One region of the Pseudoalteromonas sp. GABNS16E genome, then DNA from elsewhere that is predicted to be linked to it. Evidence: predicted binding sites of a transcription regulator. Region 1 holds the regulator's gene; the other holds the start of a gene.
What was found. Region 1 encodes MetJ, which represses methionine synthesis genes. Its sites were predicted from a motif close to TAGACGTCTAGACGTCTA; they were not measured.
Positions count from the first base shown of each region.

Region 2: a site for MetJ is predicted at 3,740-3,757, ahead of metA (homoserine O-acetyltransferase MetA). Genes of this name have one in related genera too.

Region 1 is NZ_JAQREZ010000001.1:166,657-177,252, forward strand. Features, by position in the region: gene priA (primosomal protein N') at 1-1,857, opposite strand, end outside; gene rpmE (50S ribosomal protein L31) at 2,090-2,305, shown strand; gene PSI06_RS00740 (malic enzyme-like NAD(P)-binding protein) at 2,825-4,066, shown strand; gene metJ (met regulon transcriptional regulator MetJ) at 4,128-4,448, opposite strand; gene metB (cystathionine gamma-synthase) at 4,717-5,964, shown strand; gene metL (bifunctional aspartate kinase/homoserine dehydrogenase II) at 5,971-8,316, shown strand; gene PSI06_RS00760 (penicillin-binding protein 1A) at 8,371-10,596, opposite strand, start outside.
Region 2 is NZ_JAQREZ010000004.1:59,581-70,176, reverse strand. Features, by position in the region: gene PSI06_RS03140 (helix-turn-helix domain-containing protein) at 1-457, shown strand, start outside; gene PSI06_RS03135 (histone deacetylase family protein) at 480-1,388, opposite strand; gene PSI06_RS03130 (PilZ domain-containing protein) at 1,451-1,807, opposite strand; gene ettA (energy-dependent translational throttle protein EttA) at 1,926-3,599, opposite strand; gene metA (homoserine O-acetyltransferase MetA) at 3,834-4,781, shown strand; gene PSI06_RS03115 (homocysteine S-methyltransferase family protein) at 4,771-5,844, shown strand; gene metH (methionine synthase) at 5,853-8,483, shown strand; gene PSI06_RS03105 (DUF2971 domain-containing protein) at 8,692-9,318, shown strand; gene PSI06_RS03100 (hypothetical protein) at 9,329-10,084, shown strand; gene PSI06_RS03095 ((2Fe-2S)-binding protein) at 10,270-10,596, shown strand, end outside.

The DNA of each region.
Region 1 (10,596 bases):
GCGGGCAAAATCTTGGTAGCCATTATTTACTAAGTCTTGCAATAAAGGGTGTTCAGGAAAGTGGGTTTGCAGTAATACTTGGCCTGGCTCACCAGAGCGACCTGCGCGCCCAGCAACTTGAGTTACCAGCTGGGCTAAATGCTCTGTGGCTCTAAAATCGCACGAGTACAAACCGCTATCTACATCTAATATAAGCACTAAGCTAACATCGGCAAAATGATGACCTTTAGCCAACATTTGTGTGCCCACTAAAATACGCGCCCCGCCTTGGTTTATCACCTCTAAGGCTTTTTCTAAGCTCCCTTTACGGCGGGTTGAATCGCGGTCGATGCGGGTTACGGGTGTATCGGGGAATTCACTCGATAAAAACTCTTCAATTTGTTCGGTGCCTTTACCGTTAGGAAAAATTTGTGTGCTACCGCAATCAGGACACTGGTGAGGTACTGGGTGTTGCTCCCCACAGTGGTGGCAAATCATTTGGCCAATGGCTTTATGAAAGGTTGCGCTGGTGCTGCAGCGATTACACTCACTCAACCACCCGCATTCGTGACAAATTAGCGTAGGAGAAAAGCCACGACGATTTAAAAACACCATAACTTGCTTACCACGGTTTAAATGTTGGCGCATAGTGGCAAGACTTGCGTGTGCAATACCGGCTTGGTCGGGCTGGCCTTTCATATCGAGCAACATAAACTGATTATCGGTCGCAGTTTGTGCGCGCTCTGTAAGGCTTAAAAGTTGGTATTTGTTGTTTATAGCTTTGTGCAGTGTTTCGAGCGCAGGGGTGGCACTGCCTAAAATAAGCGGTATTTTGTGCTGAAATGCCCGATAAGCGGCTAAATCGCGTGCGTGGTAGCGTAAGGTATCTTGCTGTTTAAACGATGAGTCATGCTCTTCATCAACCACTATCATTCCTAACTTTAAAAAAGGTAGAAAAATACTCGAACGGGTACCTATTACAATAGCGCAGCTGCCTTTTTCGCAAAAACGCCATGTTTGCAAGCGTTCGTTATCGGTTAGGGCAGAGTGCCATAGCATAATTGGCGTATCGGGAAAGCGACGACGAAATCGGTTAACAGTTTGTGGCGTTAAGCCTATTTCAGGCACCAAAACTAAGGCTTGCTCGCCACGTTTAAGGACTTCTTCTAGGCATTGTAAATACACTTCGGTTTTACCACTGCCTGTTACACCTTCTAATAAAAAGCTCTTAAAGCCAACACTTTGATTTATTGTAGTGCACGCTACGGCTTGCTCTTTATTAAGTACTGGCTTGGTGCCGACTGTGGGCGCAACGCTTTGCCATTGATTATCATGCTCAATGCTTTGGGTTATAAGCTCTTTATCTATTAAGGCATCTATTGTTTTTTTACTAAAGCCGAGCGCTTTTAGCTCGGTTACCGACGACTTACCCGATTGCGCGAGTTGCTTTAGTAAATTTAACTGAGTTTTCGCTTTTAACGATGGAACCTTTGCGCCTTTTTCGGTAAGGCTAACCATGTTAATGCTGGTTTTATCTGGGTTTTCACCTTGGCGAAGCGCACCTGGCAGTGCAATGTGTATGGTTTCGCCGAGCGGATAGCAATAATAGCGTGCAGTAAAGCTAAGCAGTTCTAAATGCTGTGATGATAAAATAGGGGTTTGGTCAATAACCTCAGTAACCGCTTTAATTTTGTTCTCTGGCACGTCGGTATGCGTTTTAAGTGCAAGAACAACCGCTACTTTCTTTTGATTGCCAAAGGGTACTAAAACACGCATCCCTGGCATAATAGGCGCCGAGGGCGAGATGAGCTGTTCATCTATTTTATAATCAAAGGTGCGTGGCAACGGAACTTTAATAGCAACTTCAACAAAACGCATAACAACTCATGTGATAAAGGGTAATAGCTTAATGTACTAAAAATAAGGCTAAAAACCTACATACAAATGGATGCGGTAGCGCTGGTTGGTTACTTTTTTGGCAAAAAGCGTAATTAAAGCTTGTGCGGGGCAAGCTAGTTGGATAAAATCCGCGGCCTATAAATTTGTTTTAACGACGTATGGTGCCAGACTTCGGGTTTGGAGAGCGATGCGGCCTTAACTAGAGGTTCCTATGAAAGAAGGTATTCACCCTAAGTACGAAGCAATTTCTGCAACATGTTCATGCGGAAACAAATTCGAAACTCGTTCTACTCTTTGTAAAGACATTCACCTAGACGTATGTTCTGCGTGTCACCCGTTTTACACTGGTAAGCAAAAGATTTTAGACACTGGCGGCCGTGTTGATCGCTTCAACAAGCGCTTCGGTGCACTTAGCAGCAAGAAGTAATTATTGCTGTTTAGTAAAAAAAGCACCTTCGGGTGCTTTTTTTGTGCCTAAAATTCATCATTTTTACTAAAAAATCACCGATTGTTGCCGTACTATGTGTGCATAACTATTTCCTGTTCTTATTCTGAATATGCATAAACCTTTGCAGACAAACTCACAATTCTTCTCTATATTTTTATACGTTAATTTTTAACCAAGCTGCTAAAAGTGCTTATCGTGGCGATATTTGTTTTTAACGGTGATAAACGCGCCATATTGGTGCATTTTACTATTTTAATATTCTGCTATTTTACAAAAATATTGGCAGGGCAAAATGAACCTCAAAAAGCACTTTTTGAATGAATTTTTATTTGTTTAATATTGATAACTTTTAGCGAAGTTGCTGATAAATCACTTAAAATTAACGGATATAGCATATAACAGGATAGACCTGATATTGCTTGGAATTTAAAAATAATAAGAGTATCTTAGCCCCATACTCCCTCTCACTTAACTTAAATTGCAGGATACCATCGCGTTATGTCAGATTTTCGTGAACAAGCATTACACTACCACTCTCACCCCGTTCCAGGCAAAATCAGCATTGAGCTAACAAAACCAGCCGAAACGGTGCAAGACTTAGCATTAGCATACAGCCCTGGTGTTGCAGAGCCTGTGCGCGAAATTGCAGCAGACCCAGCCAATGCATATAAATATACCGGTAAAGGTAATATGGTTGCGGTGATCAGTAATGGTACGGCAATTTTAGGTTTGGGTAATTTGGGGCCTTTAGCCTCTAAACCTGTTATGGAAGGTAAGGCGCTTTTATTTAAACGTTTTGCTGGCTTAGATTCTATTGATATTGAAGTTAAGCATCGCACCACCGAAGACTTTATAAATACAGTGGCTAATATTGCAGACACGTTTGGTGGTATTAACTTAGAAGATATTAAAGCGCCAGAGTGTTTTGAAATTGAAAAAGCACTTATTGAGCGTTGCAGTATTCCGGTTTTTCATGATGACCAACACGGTACCGCTATTGTAACTGCGGCAGGTATGCTTAACGCCTTAGAAGTGCAGGGCAAATCAATAGAAGATGCCATTATTGTATGTTTAGGTGCAGGCGCTGCAGCGGTTGCTTGTATGGAGCTGTTAATTAAGTGTGGTGCACTGCGCGAACATATTTATATGCTAGACCGCAAAGGGGTTATTCATACTCGCCGCGATGACTTAAACGAATACAAACAGCTTTTTGCTAACAATACAGATAAGCGTACTCTACAAGATGTAATTGCTGATGCTGATGTGTTTGTAGGTGTATCGGGTCCTAACTTACTTGCACCTGAAGATCTAAAACTAATGGCTGATAAGCCAGTGGTGTTTGCATGTTCAAACCCAGATCCTGAAATTGCACCTGAGCTTGCGCACAGTGCACGTAAAGACTTAATTATGGCAACGGGGCGTTCTGATTTCCCTAACCAAGTTAATAATGTTTTATGTTTCCCGTTTATTTTCCGTGGTGCACTTGATGTACGTGCAAGCGCAATTAACGATGAAATGAAAATAGCGGCTGTTGAAGCTATTCGTAGTATTGCTAAAGAGCCAGTGCCTGAGCAAGTATTAAAAGCAGCGGGTGTAGAAAAGCTCGAATTTGGTGCAGACTACATTATTCCTAAACCTATGGACCCGCGTTTATTACCACGTATAGCCAAGGCGGTTGCTATTGCTGCTGTTGAGTCGGGCGTGGCACAAATTGACTTACCGGAAAATTATATGGCGTAATATATAGCGCTGAAACAAAAAAACCTCAGCATGCTGAGGTTTTTTTGTTTAAAAAGACGTTTTATTCTTCGTCTAAAATAGGCACTTCTAAACCCATTTCTTGCATTATTTTTTTAACTTCTTCAGGTACTTTTTCTGCGTTATCTTTACGTAGGTCATCATCATTAGGTAATGGCTGGCCTGTAAAGGCATGCAAAAACGCTTCGCATAGTAACTCGCTGTTTGTTGCATGACGCAGGTTGTTTATTTGACGACGTGTACGCTCATCAGTTAATACTTTTAATACATTTAGCGGGATCGAAACGGTGATCTTTTTAACTTGCTCTGATTTTTTCCCGTGTTCTGCGTATGGGTGAATATACTCACCATTCCATTTAGCCATAAGATGTATCGTTGCCTCAGATTATTAATTTCTCACACGGCGTTAAAAGCGTGTAAATATGCGTGAAATTCTATCGTTTTAAAAAAGATAGTCAAATAATAGATAGCAATCTATCTTAATAAGCTGTCTGTAATAGTAAATACAGCCTCATTGAAGTTTTACGCGTCTGTTATTTTTAGCCATCTAGAGCTTTAAATGCTTTGACTTATTATAATGGATAACTTACTCTTTTAGACGTCTAAACATCCAAATTAATCAGGTGACGAATATGAGCGAAAAAAACAAAGCAACCATTGCTGTACGAAATGGGGTTGATGCCGATAAACATCATGGCGCCGTTGTACCGCCAATTTATTTATCGACGACTTATTCGTTTGCCGATTTTGATACTAAGCGCGCATACGACTATGGACGCAGTGGTAATCCTAATCGCGATATTTTAGCTGACACTCTAGCAGAGCTTGAAGGTGGCGCACGCGGAATTATTACTGCTACGGGCATGGCAGCAGTGCACTTAGCCACACAGTTATTAAATAACGATGATACATTGGTTATTCCTCACGATTGTTATGGCGGCAGCTACCGTTTATTTACGTCGTTAGAAAAGCGCGGCTTGCTTAAACTTAAAGTGCTTGATTTAACTAAACCAGAAAGCCTAGAACAAATTTTAACCATTAAACCTAAATTAATTTGGATAGAAACACCAAGTAACCCTGTGCTGCGCCTAACGGATATTAAAGCCGTGACGGATATAGCAAAACAGTGCGGTGCATTAGTGGCCGCCGATAACACCTTTTTATCACCGGCATTACAAAACCCAATTAAGTTTGGCGTAGATATTGTTGTGCACTCAACCACTAAATATATAAACGGCCATTCTGATGTTGTAGGCGGTGCAGTTGTTGCTGCTACACAAGAGCTTGGTGATGAGCTTGCTTGGTGGGCCAATAACATTGGTATTACCGGCGCACCATTTGATAGCTATTTAACGTTACGTGGTTTACGTACTTTAAATGTGCGTTTAAAACAGCACCAAGAAAATGCCCTGGCAATTGCTAAATACCTAGAAAGCTCTGAGTATGTTAGCCAAGTTTACTACCCAGGCCTTGAATCGCATCCTCAACATGCGCTTGCTAAAGCCCAACAGCTTGGGTTTGGTGGTATGGTTAGTTTTGATATTAAAGGCGATGTGAATGATGCTGCGGCGTTTTTAACAAGCCTTAAAGAATTTAGCTTAGCAGAATCGTTAGGTGGGGTTGAGAGTTTAATTTGTCATCCTGCGACCATGACTCACGCAGGTATGGAAGCTCAAGCACGTTTAGAGGCGGGTGTGGGCGATACGCTAATTCGTATTTCGGTCGGTATTGAAGATGTAGAAGACCTACTGGCTGATTTTGAACGTGTATTTAACTTAGTTAAACCTGGTCAAAATAAAAATGTAGGGCGTGTTGGTAAAGCTGCAGGCAATGCCAATGGTGATGTAAAGCAGCAGGCTGCTCATCCAGCTTTGTGGTGATTGAGTATGGTAAACAGTGTACATAAATTTGGCGGCTCGAGCTTAAGCTCGGGCGAGCGCTATCAAAGTGTGGCAAAAATAATTATTGGCCACACACAGCCTGGCGATTGCGTGGTTGTATCTGCTGCGGGTAAAACCACCGATACATTGGTATCGCTGTGGCAAAGTTATCAACAACAAGATAAGCAAGCCGTTGCTGATATTTTGCTGCAATTGAGTAATCACCAAACGGCATTAATTGAAGAGTTATTAAAAGCCGATGCTAAACACACGGCTTTAGCTGTGTTAGCGCAAGAGCTAAGTGATGTAGCGGAGCAAGCCAGCAAGCAGCAGTTGCAAGAGGCGGCCTTACTGGCGCATGGTGAGCTGTGGTCTGCGCGATTATTGGCAGCCTATTTAACGCAATTAAACATTCAAGCGTGTGCTCATGATGCTAGAGCGCTGTTTAGTGTAACAAGCGGGGAGCTTTTGCATGCGCAAAACAAACAGCAATGCAGCCAAGTTATTGATGCAAATAAAATTAACGTAGTAACAGGGTTTATCGCAGCAAGTGCTGATGGTAAAACAGTTACGCTTGGGCGCAATGGCAGTGATTACAGCGCCACCTTATTAGCCAATTATTGCGACGCACAAAATGTATGTATTTGGACTGATACGCCAGGGGTATTTAGTGCCGACCCACGTAAAGTTGAAAAGGCGATTAAGTACAACAAGGTGTGCCGTGAACAAGCTAACTTATTAGCTCGATTGGGTAACCCTGTGTTACATGCTAAAACGCTTTCGCCTTTAAAAAACAGTAATATTAAACTGGCTGTACGTAGTAGTTTTGATGTACAAACTGCCCCTACCGATATTGTAAAACAAGGCAAAGCTAAGCAAAAACGTTTTATTACTACATTACAAAACGTTGATTTACTGCTCGTTGAAGGCCTTAACGCGGGTGAAGTGGCGCATGTTAGCCAGCTTATTCAGCACAGCCTTCATCATTTTATACACAACGGCGATACATACTTAGTTGTGCCCGCGGGTGCAACGCATCAAGTAGTGAGTTATTTTGCTGGGCGAGCAAATATAAGCGAGTCTAATTTAAATGGCTGCGCGGTGGTTGCGCCTACACAAGATGTTTATACGCTAAGTACATTAGCGGCTGAGGTTTTAAATCAGCAAAGTATTCACCCTCGTTTTATTCATCAAGATACAGGCTATACATTGCTGTTAACAGATCAGTTAATAGAAAGCGATGTACTTAGTTTATTGCACGAAAAATTAATTAATAAAGGTCAAGAAGTTGCTCTGGTTGTGGCTGGCTTAGGTAATGTAGGCGATGAATTTTTAAGCCAGCTAGATGCTCAATTTAAGCGTTTGTCGGGCGATTATAGTATTAAGCTAGTTGGGTTAATTCGCTCGCAACATATGCTATTTAATGCCTCGGGTATTACACTCGGACAGTGGAAAAAACAATGGCAGCATAATGCCGTTGCTTATGAGCAGGCGGATTTATTAAGTGCATTAAACGAACTTGATTACGAGCACAAAGTTGTTGTTGATATAACGGCAAGCGAGCAATTTAGCCAATTATACACTGACTTTGTAGAGCGAGACTGTCATTTAATAAGTGCTAACAAGTACGCGGGCACTGCTGCATCTAGTTGGTATAACGCGCTGCGCCAAAGTATTAGCGAGCGTAACTTGCATTGGCGCTACAACACCAGTGTAGGGGCAGGGTTGCCAATTAACTTTGCGTTGGCCGATTTACAAAATAGTGGCGATAAAATTACCCGTATTGAAGGTGTTTTCTCGGGCACACTCTCGTGGCTATGCAGTAAGTACGATGGCAGTGTGGCATTTTCTGACCTTGTTCTTGAAGCGCAAAAAATGGGCTTTACAGAGCCTGATCCTCGCGAGGATTTATCGGGCCGCGATATGCAACGTAAATTGCTGATACTTGCGCGCGAGCTTGGCATTGAATTAGATTTAAATGATATAAGCTTACAAGCATTAATGCCTGATGAGCTAGCCCAAGGTTCATGGGATGACTTTTTAGTGAATAAAGATAAGCTAAATGCCTTTATTAAACACCATGCCGATGCGGCAAATGCTCAAGATGCTGTACTTAGGTATACCGGTTTATTGGCATTAGAGCAGGGTAAAGTATCGGCGAAGGTAGGTATAACTTACGCGCCTAAAGGGGACGCCTTAGCTAACTTAACACCTGGCGATAATATCTTTGTTATTAATAGCCAGTGGTACAACGAAAACGCCTTAGTAATACAAGGCCCTGGGGCAGGCAAAGAAGTGACCGCCGCGGGAGTGCATTCTGATTTATATTGGTTAGTTAAAAACCTAAAATAGCGCAGGCAAATATTAATAGTAAAACGGCAGCTTGTGTAAGCTGCCGTTTTGTTTTTAGAATAACTCTTCTTCTGTTTTTGTATCTTCTTCAAAAATATCAGTTGGCTGAGACAGCACATATTTTGTAGGTGCAGTGCCTTTTTCAAAATATTCAAAGCGACTGGTGTAGTCGTTTTTATGACTTAACAAACCTGTTTTTAAATCGATACGAATTGAAACTAGCCCTTCAGGAGGCTCTATTGGCGCCTCTGGTGTGCCCTCAAGCGCCACTTTCATAAAATCAACCCAAGCAGGTTGTGCCGTTTTGGCGCCCGATTCAGCACCAGAGATTTGGCTGCTATCTAGGTTGTTATTATAGGTGGAGCGCCCTAACGAGTTACCTGGGTTGTCAAAACCAACCCATACAGATGTTACTACATTGCGGTTAAAGCCGCTAAACCAAGTATCAACAGAGTCATTGGTTGTGCCTGTTTTACCCGATAGATCGCGTCTATCTAATGCTTGCGCACGCCAACCTGTCCCGCTCCAGCCTGTTTTATGGGTCCAGCTTCCGCCACCCCATACTGCGCTGTGCATTGCTTCAGCAATTAAAAAAGCATTTTGCTTTGAAATAACACGTGGTGCACAACGTGGTTGCGTGGCTGTATCATCTGTTATGTCGGTATCTAGGTTATTGTTGGCAAAGCTATCCACTGCTTGAGAGACGGGTAATAGCTCGTCTTCATCGCAAGCAAGAGCCGGGTTTGCTTTAAATAGTACATTGCCATAAGCATCTTGAATTTCAGATATAAAGTAAGGTTCAATTAAGTGACCGCCATTAGCAAATGCGCTCATGCCGCGAGCAAGCTCTAATGGCGTGATTGATGCACTGCCTAATGCTAACGATTCACTGCGGTTAATATCAGCATCTTTAAAACCAAACTTAAGCAAGTGATCGGCGGTGCGTTGTAACCCTACACCACGAAGTAAGCGCACAGAAATAACGTTTTTAGATTGTGCAAGTGCACGGCGAATACGTATAGGGCCATTATAAACTGCTGGGCTGTTTTTTGGTCGCCACGCTACACCTAAACTTTTATCCCACTGGTTTATTGGCGCGTCGTTTAAAATAGAGGCTAATGTATAGCCATTTTCGAGCGCAGCAGAATATATAAAGGGTTTAATATTAGAGCCAACTTGGCGCTTAGCTTGTACCGCTCGGTTGTATTGGCTTTGCTCAAAACTGTAACCGCCTACTATAGCTTTAATACGACCATCTTGTGGGTCGAGTGAAACAAGTGCACTGGCAGCTTCTGGTATTTGGCTTAGTAGGTAACTGCTGTCGTTATTTTTACGCAGCCATATTTGCATGCCAGGGGTAAGAATGTCAGTAGCGGCTTTAGGGGCAAAACTTTGGCGGTAGCGAGTAATGTATTTGCGCGCCCATTTTAAATTATCCCAATCAAGTGTGGTGCGCTGGCCATTTTTTAAAATAACGTCAGCGGTTTTCTCTGTCACATTTAACACCACGCCAGCATGCAAATCAGCTATTTCTTTAACAGGTTTTAGCTTTTCTATAATTTGCTGCTCACTTAAGGCAGGCTGTGTTTCTGGATCCCATAACACGTCTACAGGCCCACGAAAGCCATGACGCATATCATAGTTATGTAAATTATTAACTAAAGCTGTTTGCGCAGCCTTTTGAACTTTAGACTCCACAGAGGTAAATATCTTAAATCCAGAGTTATATGCTTTTTCTACACCGTAGCGCTCAACCATCTCAGCACGAACCATCTCAGAGATATAAGGGGCGTAAAGGTCTATTTCAGCACCGTGAAAATAAGCAGTGATAGGCTGGTTAGCCGCATCGTTGTATTGTTTTTGCGTAATATAGTTTTCAGTAAGCAAGCGACCAAGCACTACATTACGGCGTGCTTTAGCTCTAATTGGGTTACGAATTGGGTTAAGCGCCGAAGGGGCTTTAGGTAAGCCGGCAATCATTGCCATTTGTGCAAGAGTGAGGTCTTTTAGCTCTTTGCCATAGTAAACTTGAGCAGCAGCACCAATACCAAATGCACGATTACCTAGTTCTATTTTATTAAGATACAGCTCAAGAATTTCGTCTTTTGTTAATACACTTTCAATATGTAGAGCTATAAAAATCTCTTTAACTTTACGAATATACGCTTTTTCTCGTGTTAAAAAGAAGTTACGAGCAAGCTGCATAGTAATGGTACTCGCGCCTTGTTTTTTCTCACCTGTTGAAATTAACACAATAGCAGAGCGGACAATACCAATAGG
Region 2 (10,596 bases), on a different contig from region 1:
TCAGTACGAGCAACATTTAGGTTTAAAGCTGCGTTTTGAGCAGCCAACAACTCGTTGGGTAATTAGCAAAACATTACTTCGCCAAGCTAACCCGTACGCCAGCGAATTACGCTTTATGCAAGCACGCGCTCAATTGGCTGTAAAATCACACGAAAAATACACCTTTATAGAGGCTGTTTGGCGCTATTTACACACTTATAACGAGGCAAGTTTAGAGCAAACCGCCCAGTATTTTGCCATGAGCCCAGCCACGTTTAAACGAAAACTAAAATGCCATAATATGCGCTTTTCGAGCTTAGTTGATGAGCAAAATAAACATAAAGCCATTTATTTACTTACCTTGCGCGCTAAGTGCAATGAGCATGTTGCTGAGCGTTTGGCATTTTACGATATTCCTAACTTTAGGCGGGCATTTAAACGTTGGACAGGGCTAACCCCAAGCCAGTTAAAAGTATAAAGCGCACAGGTTAATACTTCTTTTAAAAACCCGCAGCCTGCTCAATCACTATTGCATGGCGCTGCGCTAAACGCGTATGGTCTCTGTCGTAGCCGCCACCAATAACACTGGCAATAGCGGTGTTATGTTCAAGGCAGCGCTTAAACACTAAATGGTCACGCTGTTTAATGCCGTCCCAGCTTATATCTAGTTTGCCTAAGCCATCCTCTTGCCAAATATCTACACCGGCATCGTATAGGACTAAATCGGGGTTGAGTTCTTTTAGTAAAAACTGCAGCGTATCATCCACAACGCCTAAGTATTCTGCGTCTTGCATATTGTTAGCAAGGCCTATGTCTAAATCGCTGGGGGATTTTCTAAACGGGAAGTTTTTTTCGCAGTGTATAGAGCATGTATACGCATACGGTTGATGCGCAAGCATTGCAGCTGTGCCATCGCCTTGGTGTACGTCTAAATCAAAAATGAGCACGTTGGTCACTTCACCGCTTTGTATTAATGTTTGCGCGGTAAAGGCTAAGTCGTTCACCATACAAAAACCTGAGCCAAAATCAGTATGTGCATGGTGTGTACCGCCTGCTAAATGACAGGCTAAGCCATGCTTTAATGCTAAGCGTGCAGTGTGTAACGTGCCTTGTGGGGCGGTGAATGTGCGGTCCATTAGCGGTTGCGACCAAGGTAAGCCAATGCGGCGCATGGCTTTTTCGTCTAGACGGTTATGCCATAAATCGTGAATGTAGTTTTCGCAGTGTACCAGTTCAAGTGGTTCAGGGGAGCCCAAAATAGGCTCTACTAAATTATTACCTGCAATGCCTAAACCTTTAACCTGCTCATATAAATGAGCAAATTTACTCATTACAAATCGGTGCTTAGGGTCAAAGCTAAACGAATAATTACTGTGATAGACCAAAGGTAAGTGAGGGTTTAGGCGCATAACCGTATCAATAATAAAGTTTGCGCTATGGTAATAAACTTAACTAAGGGAGTCTATTGCCGCTATTCAATCAATGAGGCAAGCTCGCGATGAAGTAATTGTTCATCGGCTAAATTAAGTTCAACTAACCGTTTTAAATAGGTAATGCTGTTTATATCTATATGGTGGCAATTAAGGCCGATGTGTTTATCTTCTATGTGGCAAATAAACACCTCCATTTTTATTTCTATATCGCTTTGTGGCAAGGTAAAGCGCAAGGTGGCTTCGCTATTTTTTGTGCCACTAAACGCCGCGCATTTAGTAATGAGTGCGCCATGTAAAGATACATCGAGTAATTTGCATGGGTAGCTCTCTCCTGCAAATTCTAATTGAGCCGCGGTTGAAAAAAGAATACGCGAGAACTGACGTCGATTTTCCATAAAACGAGTGCCTTTATTGTAATATTTAAATCAAGCATAGCGGGAAATAGCCCATAGCGATAAAAAATGGCATAAAAAAAACCCGCATAAATGCAGGGTTTGTTATATCAGTTAACAATTAACCAATTTTTTTATACTTAATACGCTTAGGTTGTGCAGCTTCTGCGCCTAAGGTCTTTTTAAGCCACTCTTCGTATTCAGTGTAGTTACCATCAAAGAAGTTAATTTGGCCTTCGTCGCGGTAATCTAAAATGTGTGTTGCAATACGGTCAAGGAACCAACGGTCATGCGATATACACATTACACAGCCTGGGAACTCTAAAATAGCGTTCTCAAGGGCGCGTAGTGTTTCAACATCAAGGTCATTGGTTGGCTCATCCAGTAGTACTACGTTACCACCCGCTTTTAAAAGCTTAGCAAGGTGTAAACGGTTACGCTCACCACCTGATAAGTCTTTTACAAACTTTTGCTGATCGTTACCTTTAAAGTTAAAGCGGCTAACGTATGCACGGCTTGGGAACTCAAAGTTACCAATTTTTAGCACGTCTTGCCCGTCAGATATTTCTTGGAATACAGTTTTGCTTTCGTCCATATTGCCACGGAACTGATCAACCGTTGCAAGCTCTACAGTTTCACCTACGCTAATGCTGCCGCTATCAGGTTGCTCTTCGCCGCTTAGCATTTTAAATAGGGTTGATTTACCCGCGCCATTGGCACCGATAATGCCCACTATCGCGCCTTTTGGCATACTAAAGCTTAAATCGTCGATTAATACGCGATCGCCAAAACTCTTACGTAAGTTATTAACTTCAAGCACTTGGTCGCCTAAACGCGGACCAGGTGGAATAAATAGCTCGTTAGTTTCGTTACGCTTTTGGTAATCAGACTGCTGTAGCTCACTAAACTGCGCCATACGCGCTTTAGACTTAGCTTGGCGACCTTTAGGGTTTGAACGAACCCACTCAAGCTCTTGAGCAATTGATTTTTGACGTGCTTTTTCAGATTTTTGCTCTTGTTGTAAGCGCGCATCTTTTTGCTCAAGCCAAGAAGAGTAGTTACCTTCCCACGGAATACCTTCACCACGGTCAAGCTCTAGTATCCAGCCAGCTACATTATCAAGGAAGTAACGGTCATGCGTTACCGCCACAACAGTGCCTTCGTAATCATGTAAGAAGCGCTCAAGCCAAGCAACCGACTCAGCATCTAAGTGGTTAGTAGGCTCATCGAGAATAAGCATATCTGGCTTTTCGAGTAATAAACGACAAATAGCAACACGGCGGCGCTCACCACCTGAAAGGTGCTCAATTTTAGCATCCCATTCAGGTAAACGAAGTGCATCGGCAGCGCGCTCTAAAACGTTATCGATGTTGTGGCCATCGTGCGCTTGAATGATTGCTTCAAGCTTACCTTGCTCTTTTGCTAGGGCGTCAAAGTCAGCGTCTTCCATCGCGTACTCGTTGTACACTTCGTCAAGGCGATTAAGGGCATGTTTTACTTCGCCAACAGCTTCTTCAACTATTTCGCGTACTGTTTTGCTTTCATCCAGTACTGGCTCTTGCGGTAAGTAACCAATTTTAGTACCAGGTTGAGGGCGGGCTTCACCTTCAAAGTCTTGGTCAACACCGGCCATAATGCGAAGTAATGTAGATTTACCAGCACCATTTAAACCTAGCACACCAATTTTAGCGCCAGGGAAAAAGTGCAACGAAATATCTTTTAAAATTGTGCGCTTAGGTGGCACAACTTTAGATACTCGACTCATCGAGAATATAAACTTATCAGGTAAAACCATGGAGGAAAGCCTTCAAATAATAATAAAAATTTCAATGTTGTATTGTAGTGGCTCACAGGTGAAACAGTCAACGAATGGCGGGTTTTAAAGCGCTAATGGCTGCAGGTTGATAAAGTATAAAATCATGAATAAATTTCATTTAGACATCTATACATCTAGAGGTTGATATTTTTAGCATACTGTTCATAATGAGAGCGTATAAATTCTCGGTTTTTATGAGTAGGAGTAAAAAATATGCCAATTACAGTGAAAGACGAGCTACCGGCTATTGCCCGTTTACGTGAAGAAAACGTGTTTGTAATGCCAAAAAGTCGCGCAAAAACGCAAGAAATTCGTCCTATGCGTTTGGCTATTTTAAATTTAATGCCTAATAAAGTAGAAACCGAAGTGCAGTTTATTCGTTTGCTTGCCAATTCTCCTTTGCAAGTAAATGTAGAGCTATTACGCCTAGATACGCATCGCAGCAGTAGCAACTCAGAAGAGCACCTAGATACCTTTTATCGTTATTTTTCAGAAGTGAAAGACAATAACTACGATGCGTTAATTGTTACCGGCGCGCCACTAGCACACCTTGAATACGACGATGTTGCGTACTGGGATGAGCTAAAAGTGATTATTGATTGGGCAGAGCAGCACGTTACCTCTACGCTGTTTTCGTGCTGGGCGGCGCATGCCGCGTTGTATCATCGTTACAATTTAAAACGCGATTTAAAAGAAGATAAACTTTGTGGTGTGTTTACTCACCAGTGTTACTTTGATCACGGGGCACTTACTCGTGGCTTTGACGACACCTTTTTAGTGCCGCACTCACGTTATGGCCACATAGATATAAATAAAATAAATGCCTGCGACGATATAGTCGTGCTGGCAGGCTCTGAAAAAGTAGGCGCTTACTTAATGAAAAATAAGTCGGGCAGCCAAGTGTTTATAACCGGCCACCCAGAATATGATGCCGACACACTAAAAGCAGAGTACGAACGCGATTTACAAAAAAGCCCTGATGCGCCAAAACCCGAAAACTATTTTCCAGATAACGATGCAAACAAAAAGCCGTCAAAAACGTGGCAAAGCCATGCCTTTTTGCTGTTTTCGAACTGGTTAAATTACTACGTGTACCAAACGACCCCTTATGATATTAATTTAGTTAGCCAAGATGTGAGGACTAACAACTATGCCGAATAACGTGCAAAACAATAATAAACACAGCGAATTAAGCGCTGCATTAAAAGAGCGTATTTTAATTTTAGATGGCGCCATGGGTACCATGATCCAAACTCACAAGCTTGAAGAAGAAGACTACCGAGGCGAGCGCTTTAAAGACTGGCACGTCCTAATTAAAGGCAATAACGATTTATTAAGCCTTACAAAACCTGAGTTAATAACCGATATACACCGCAGCTTTTTAGCCGCCGGTGCAGACATTATTGAAACCAATACCTTTAACTCAACCACCATTTCGATGGAAGATTACGACATGGCAAGCATAAGCCGTGAGGTAAACTTAGAGTCGGCCAAACTCGCACGCGCAATATGTGACGAGTTCACCGCTAAAAACCCAGAAAAACCACGCTATGTAGCCGGTGTGTTAGGGCCAACCTCTAAAACCTGCTCAATTTCGCCAGATGTAAACGACCCAGGTTACCGTAACGTAACGTTTGATAAGCTGGTTACTGCCTATGTTGAGTCTACCCTTGCATTAATGGAAGGCGGCGCTGATTTAATACTTATCGAAACCATTTTCGACACCCTAAATGCAAAAGCGGCCTCATTCGCAGTAGAAGAAGCGTTTGAGCAAGCAGGGCGTACATTACCTGTAATGATCTCAGGCACAATTACCGATGCCTCTGGGCGTACGCTTTCGGGGCAAACCACCGAAGCATTTTATAACTCTATTCGCCATATCAAGCCGCTTTCTATAGGCCTTAACTGCGCCTTAGGGCCAGATTTACTACGCCAATACGTAGAGGAGCTTTCGCGCGTATGCGAAACATTTACCTCAGTACACCCAAATGCAGGTTTACCTAACGAATTTGGTGAGTACGACCTAGAAGCAGAGGACATGGCGAAAGAGATTATAGACTGGGGCAAATCGGGCTTCATAAATATTGTTGGTGGTTGCTGCGGCACCACGCCTGCGCATATTCGTGCGTTTGCCAAAGGGCTTGAAGGGGTAAAACCTCGCGTATTACCAGAGCTTGATGTTCGCATGCGTTTATCAGGCCTTGAAGCCTGTAACTTAAACTAGGAGCCAACATGACCCAGCAAATTGCAGTATTTACCAATGTTGGCGAGCGTACCAACGTAACCGGCTCTGCCATGTTTAAACGCTTAATCATGGAAGAAGACTATGAAGCAGCGCTTACCGTAGCCCGCGAGCAAGTAGAAAACGGCGCCCAAGTTATTGATATAAACATGGACGAAGCCATGTTGGACTCAAAAGCGGCCATGGTTAAGTTTTTAAACTTAATTGCCTCAGAGCCCGATATTTCTAAAGTGCCTATTATGGTCGACTCCTCTAAATGGGAAGTAATAGAAGCAGGCCTTAAATGTATTCAAGGCAAGGCTATTGTTAACTCAATATCGCTTAAAGAAGGGGAGGAGCCGTTTAAACGCCAGGCTAAAATTATTAAACGTTTTGGCGCAGCCGCTGTTGTAATGGCGTTTGATACCGACGGCCAAGCCGACACCGCAGACCGCAAATACGAAATATGTGAACGCAGCTACAAAATATTAGTCGAAGAGATAGGTTTTCCGCCGGAAGATATAATATTCGACCCCAATATATTTGCCGTAGCCACCGGTATAGAAGAGCACGACAATTACGCAGTAGAATTTATTGAAGGTACACGCCGCATTAAACAAAACTTACCACACTGTAAAGTGTCGGGCGGGGTGTCTAATGTCTCGTTTTCGTTTAGGGGCAATAACCCCGTGCGTGAAGCCATTCACTCAGTGTTTTTATACCACGCAATAAAAGCGGGTATGGATATGGGTATTGTAAACGCAGGGCAACTTGCGGTTTACGACGACATCCCCGAGGAACTTCGCAAAGCCGTAGAAGATGTAATCCTTAACACCGACCCCGGTGCAGGTGAGCGCCTTGTAGAAATAGCGCCTAAGTTTTCAGGTATGGCACAAGCCGAACGCGTAGAAGATTTAGAGTGGCGCACATGGCCTGTTGAAAAACGTCTAGAGCACGCTCTTGTAAAAGGCATTACCACCTTTATAGATGAAGATACCGAAGAGTGCCGCGCAGCTGCCGATAAACCTATTCACGTAATTGAAGGGCCATTAATGGATGGCATGAACGTGGTAGGGGATTTATTTGGCGCAGGTAAAATGTTTTTACCGCAAGTTGTTAAATCGGCCCGCGTGATGAAACGAGCCGTGGCCTACCTAGACCCATACATAGAAGCCGAAAAAGAAGAAGGTGCCACTAACGGTAAAGTGGTTATGGCCACCGTAAAAGGCGACGTGCACGACATAGGTAAAAACATTGTAGGCGTAGTACTGCAATGTAATAACTACGAAGTAATCGACTTAGGTGTAATGGTACCTGCCGAAAAAATACTGCAAACCGCGATTGACGAAAAAGCCGACATAATCGGTCTTTCGGGTTTAATTACCCCATCGCTTGATGAAATGGTACACGTAGCCAAAGAAATGACCCGCCGAGGCTTTGAATTACCACTAATGATTGGCGGCGCAACTACCTCTAAAGCGCATACTGCCGTTAAAATTGAACCGCAGTACGACAAAGGCGTAGTGTATGTAAATAACGCCAGTCGTGCAGTGGGCGTGGTATCAAGCTTATTATCTAAAGAGCTAAAACCGGCCTTTTTAGAAAAAACTAAAGCCGAATACGAAAAAGTACGCGAGCAACAAGCGCGCAAAAAGCCACGTTCAAAACCAGTTACCATACAGCGCGCCCGCGATAACGCAGCCAAGCTTGATTGGGATAACTACACGCCACCGGTGCCTAAAAAGCTGGGCGTGACCGAATTTAAAAATGTATCAATTGCGACTTTACGTAAATACATAGATTGGACCCCATATTTTATGACGTGGTCAATCGCTGGTAAATACCCACGCATAATGGACGATGAAGTCGTTGGCGAGCAAGCACGTAGCTTGTTTAAAGACGCTAACGACATGCTCGACGACCTTGAAAAGTCAGGTGCTTTGCAACCTTTAGGTGTCATTGGTTTATTCCCTGCAAACCGCGTGGGTGATGACATAGAAATTTACACCGACGAAACCCGCAAAGAGCTGTTAACTACCTCATGCCATTTACGCCAGCAAACCGAAAAAACCGACTTTGCTAACTATTGTTTAGCCGACTACATTGCGCCAAAAGGCACACCTGATTACTTTGGCGCGTTTGCAGTAACGGGCGGTTTAGAAGAAGACGACCTAGCCGACGCGTTTGACGCACAGCAAGACGACTACAATAAAATAATGGTAAAAGCGGTTGCCGACAGGCTTGCCGAGGCGTTTGCAGAATACTTGCACGAACAAGTGCGTAAAGAATATTGGGGTTACGCAGCCGATGAAAATTTAAGTAACGATGAGCTAATTCGCGAAAACTACCAAGGTATTCGCCCAGCACCGGGTTACCCAGCGTGCCCAGAGCACACCGAGAAAAAGAAAATTTGGCAGTTACTCGATACCGAAAAACGCATTGGCATGCAGCTCACCAGCTCATACGCCATGTGGCCAGGGGCTGCGGTTTCGGGCTGGTATTTCTCACACCCAGAGGCAAAATACTACGCCGTAGCCGCTGTGCAAAAAGATCAGGTGGAAGACTACGCCAAGCGAACTAATATGACGCTCGCAGAGGCTGAAAGATGGCTGTCGCCTAACTTGGGGTATGAGCCAGAGTAAAAGAGCAGCGTTCAGTTTTTAGCTGTCAGCTATCAGTAAAAACAAAACGAGCCAAATTTGGCTCGTTTTTTTATATTAAAGAAAAGAAGTAAAAATTGGTTCATATGTATTCAGTGTTTATTTAGTATAAGTAGTAATAAAAAGCTGAATAACTTGATTTTTACTCAGGAAAATATTCTTTTCTAAAAATAATAGGATTATAGATTAAATGAAGCTTTATCATTACATGGATGAGGTGTTTGGCTTAAAAAATTTATCAAATAGGAGGATTAAGGCTTCAACTTTTGACAATTTGAATGACCCTTTTGAGTTATTAGGTATCGAAACTAGCACACCTTATATACGTGCAAGCTTAAATAGGATGAAACTAGGTGTTTCAAGAGAATTTGGAATATTGTGCTTTAGTAAAATTTGGTCTAACCCTGTTCAGTGGGCTCATTATGCTAATAACCACAAGGGCATATGTGTGGAACTTGAGCTATCTAATAAAGAGGATGCTCAAGAAGTAAAATATTATTCTGAAAGATTTAAAAGTAATTTAATAGATGATCAAAGCTTCCCACTAAAGTTATTACTTTCTAAATTCAAACATTGGGAATATGAAAAAGAATATAGAACAATTCGGGACCTTAATAACTTTGAAAAAGAAAATGGTCTTTATTTTCAGCCATTCAATGAGGACATGAAACTATCTAAAATAATTATTGGATGCCAATCGAAGTTAACTAGAAGCGAGCTAGAGAAGTCCCTCTGCATTCAGGATAGAGGTGTTGAAATTATATATGCTAGAGCTGCTTTCAAGTCATTTAAGATTGTTAAGTATCAGAATAAATAAAGGACTATTAATGAAGTATCTAAATTACATATTGCTTTGCCTATCCCTATTTTTCACATCGAACACATTTGCGCTTGAGCAGAAGTATCACGAGAGTGTTTTACCTGTTATTGCTGCTTTTAAAGCGCAGGATAAAACTGCGATTGCTGCGCATATTCGCTACCCTCTAAAAAGGCAATATCCATTGCCCGGCATTAAAAATGAAGCTGAGTTTATTAACCGCTTTGATGAAGTGTTCGACGATGAACTAGTTGCCGTTATTGGCAGCTCTAATATTAATACCGATTGGGATAGCATAGGTTGGCGTGGCATTATGCTAAATAACGGCGTGATGTGGGTTGATACTGACGGCAAAATTACCGGTATAAATAGCCACACAGCTAAAGAGCAGGCATTTGCTAAACGCTTAATTGAACAAGACAAGCAATCACTCCATCCAAGTATTAATACGTTTGAAGAGCCAGTGCTGGATTGGAAAACGGCTAGCTACCATATTCGCGTTGATGATTTAGGTGATAGAAATTACCGTTATGCAGTGTGGAGTAGTGATAAAAGGCCAAAGGACAAGCCTGATATGGTTTTATTTAACGGTGATATTACCTTTGAGGGTAGCGGCGGCAATCACCACTATACGTTTATAAACGGACGCTATAGTTACATATTACACGTTACTATTATTGGCTGCGATACATCGCCACCTGGTTGGCTTGAAGTATATAAAGATGATGAGCAGTTATTAAATGAGCCTGTTATAAGTGCTAAGTAGAATCAGTAAACCCCTCTTATCTCTATCCAATAAAGCTGCCACTTAATAACAGCTATAAGTTGGCGGTTCGCCGATAAAAATTTCAATAAACCAATCCTAAGTGGTAGGCTAAAAAAGTAGCAATTATTCAAACCGTTCTCGCGCAACAAGGAATCCCTTTAAAGCGCTTTGCCAAGGAGTTAAATATGATCACGCTTACCGTTAATGGTAATAAACATGAGTTTACAGGCGATCCGTCAACGCCGGTGCTTTGGTATCTTCGAGATGAATTAAATTTAACCGGGCCTAAGTTTGGCTGTGGTATGGCGCAATGTGGTGCGTGCACCATACACATTGATGGCGTAGCGCAGCGCTCGTGCATTTTACCGGTATCGGCTGTGGCAGGGCGTGCTATTACCTCTATTGAAGGGTTAAGCGAGCAAGGCGATCACCCCGTGCAAAAAGCCTGGGTTGAGCATAAAGTGCCGCAATGTGGGTTTTGTCAGTGCGGGCAAATAATGCAAGCGGCAAGC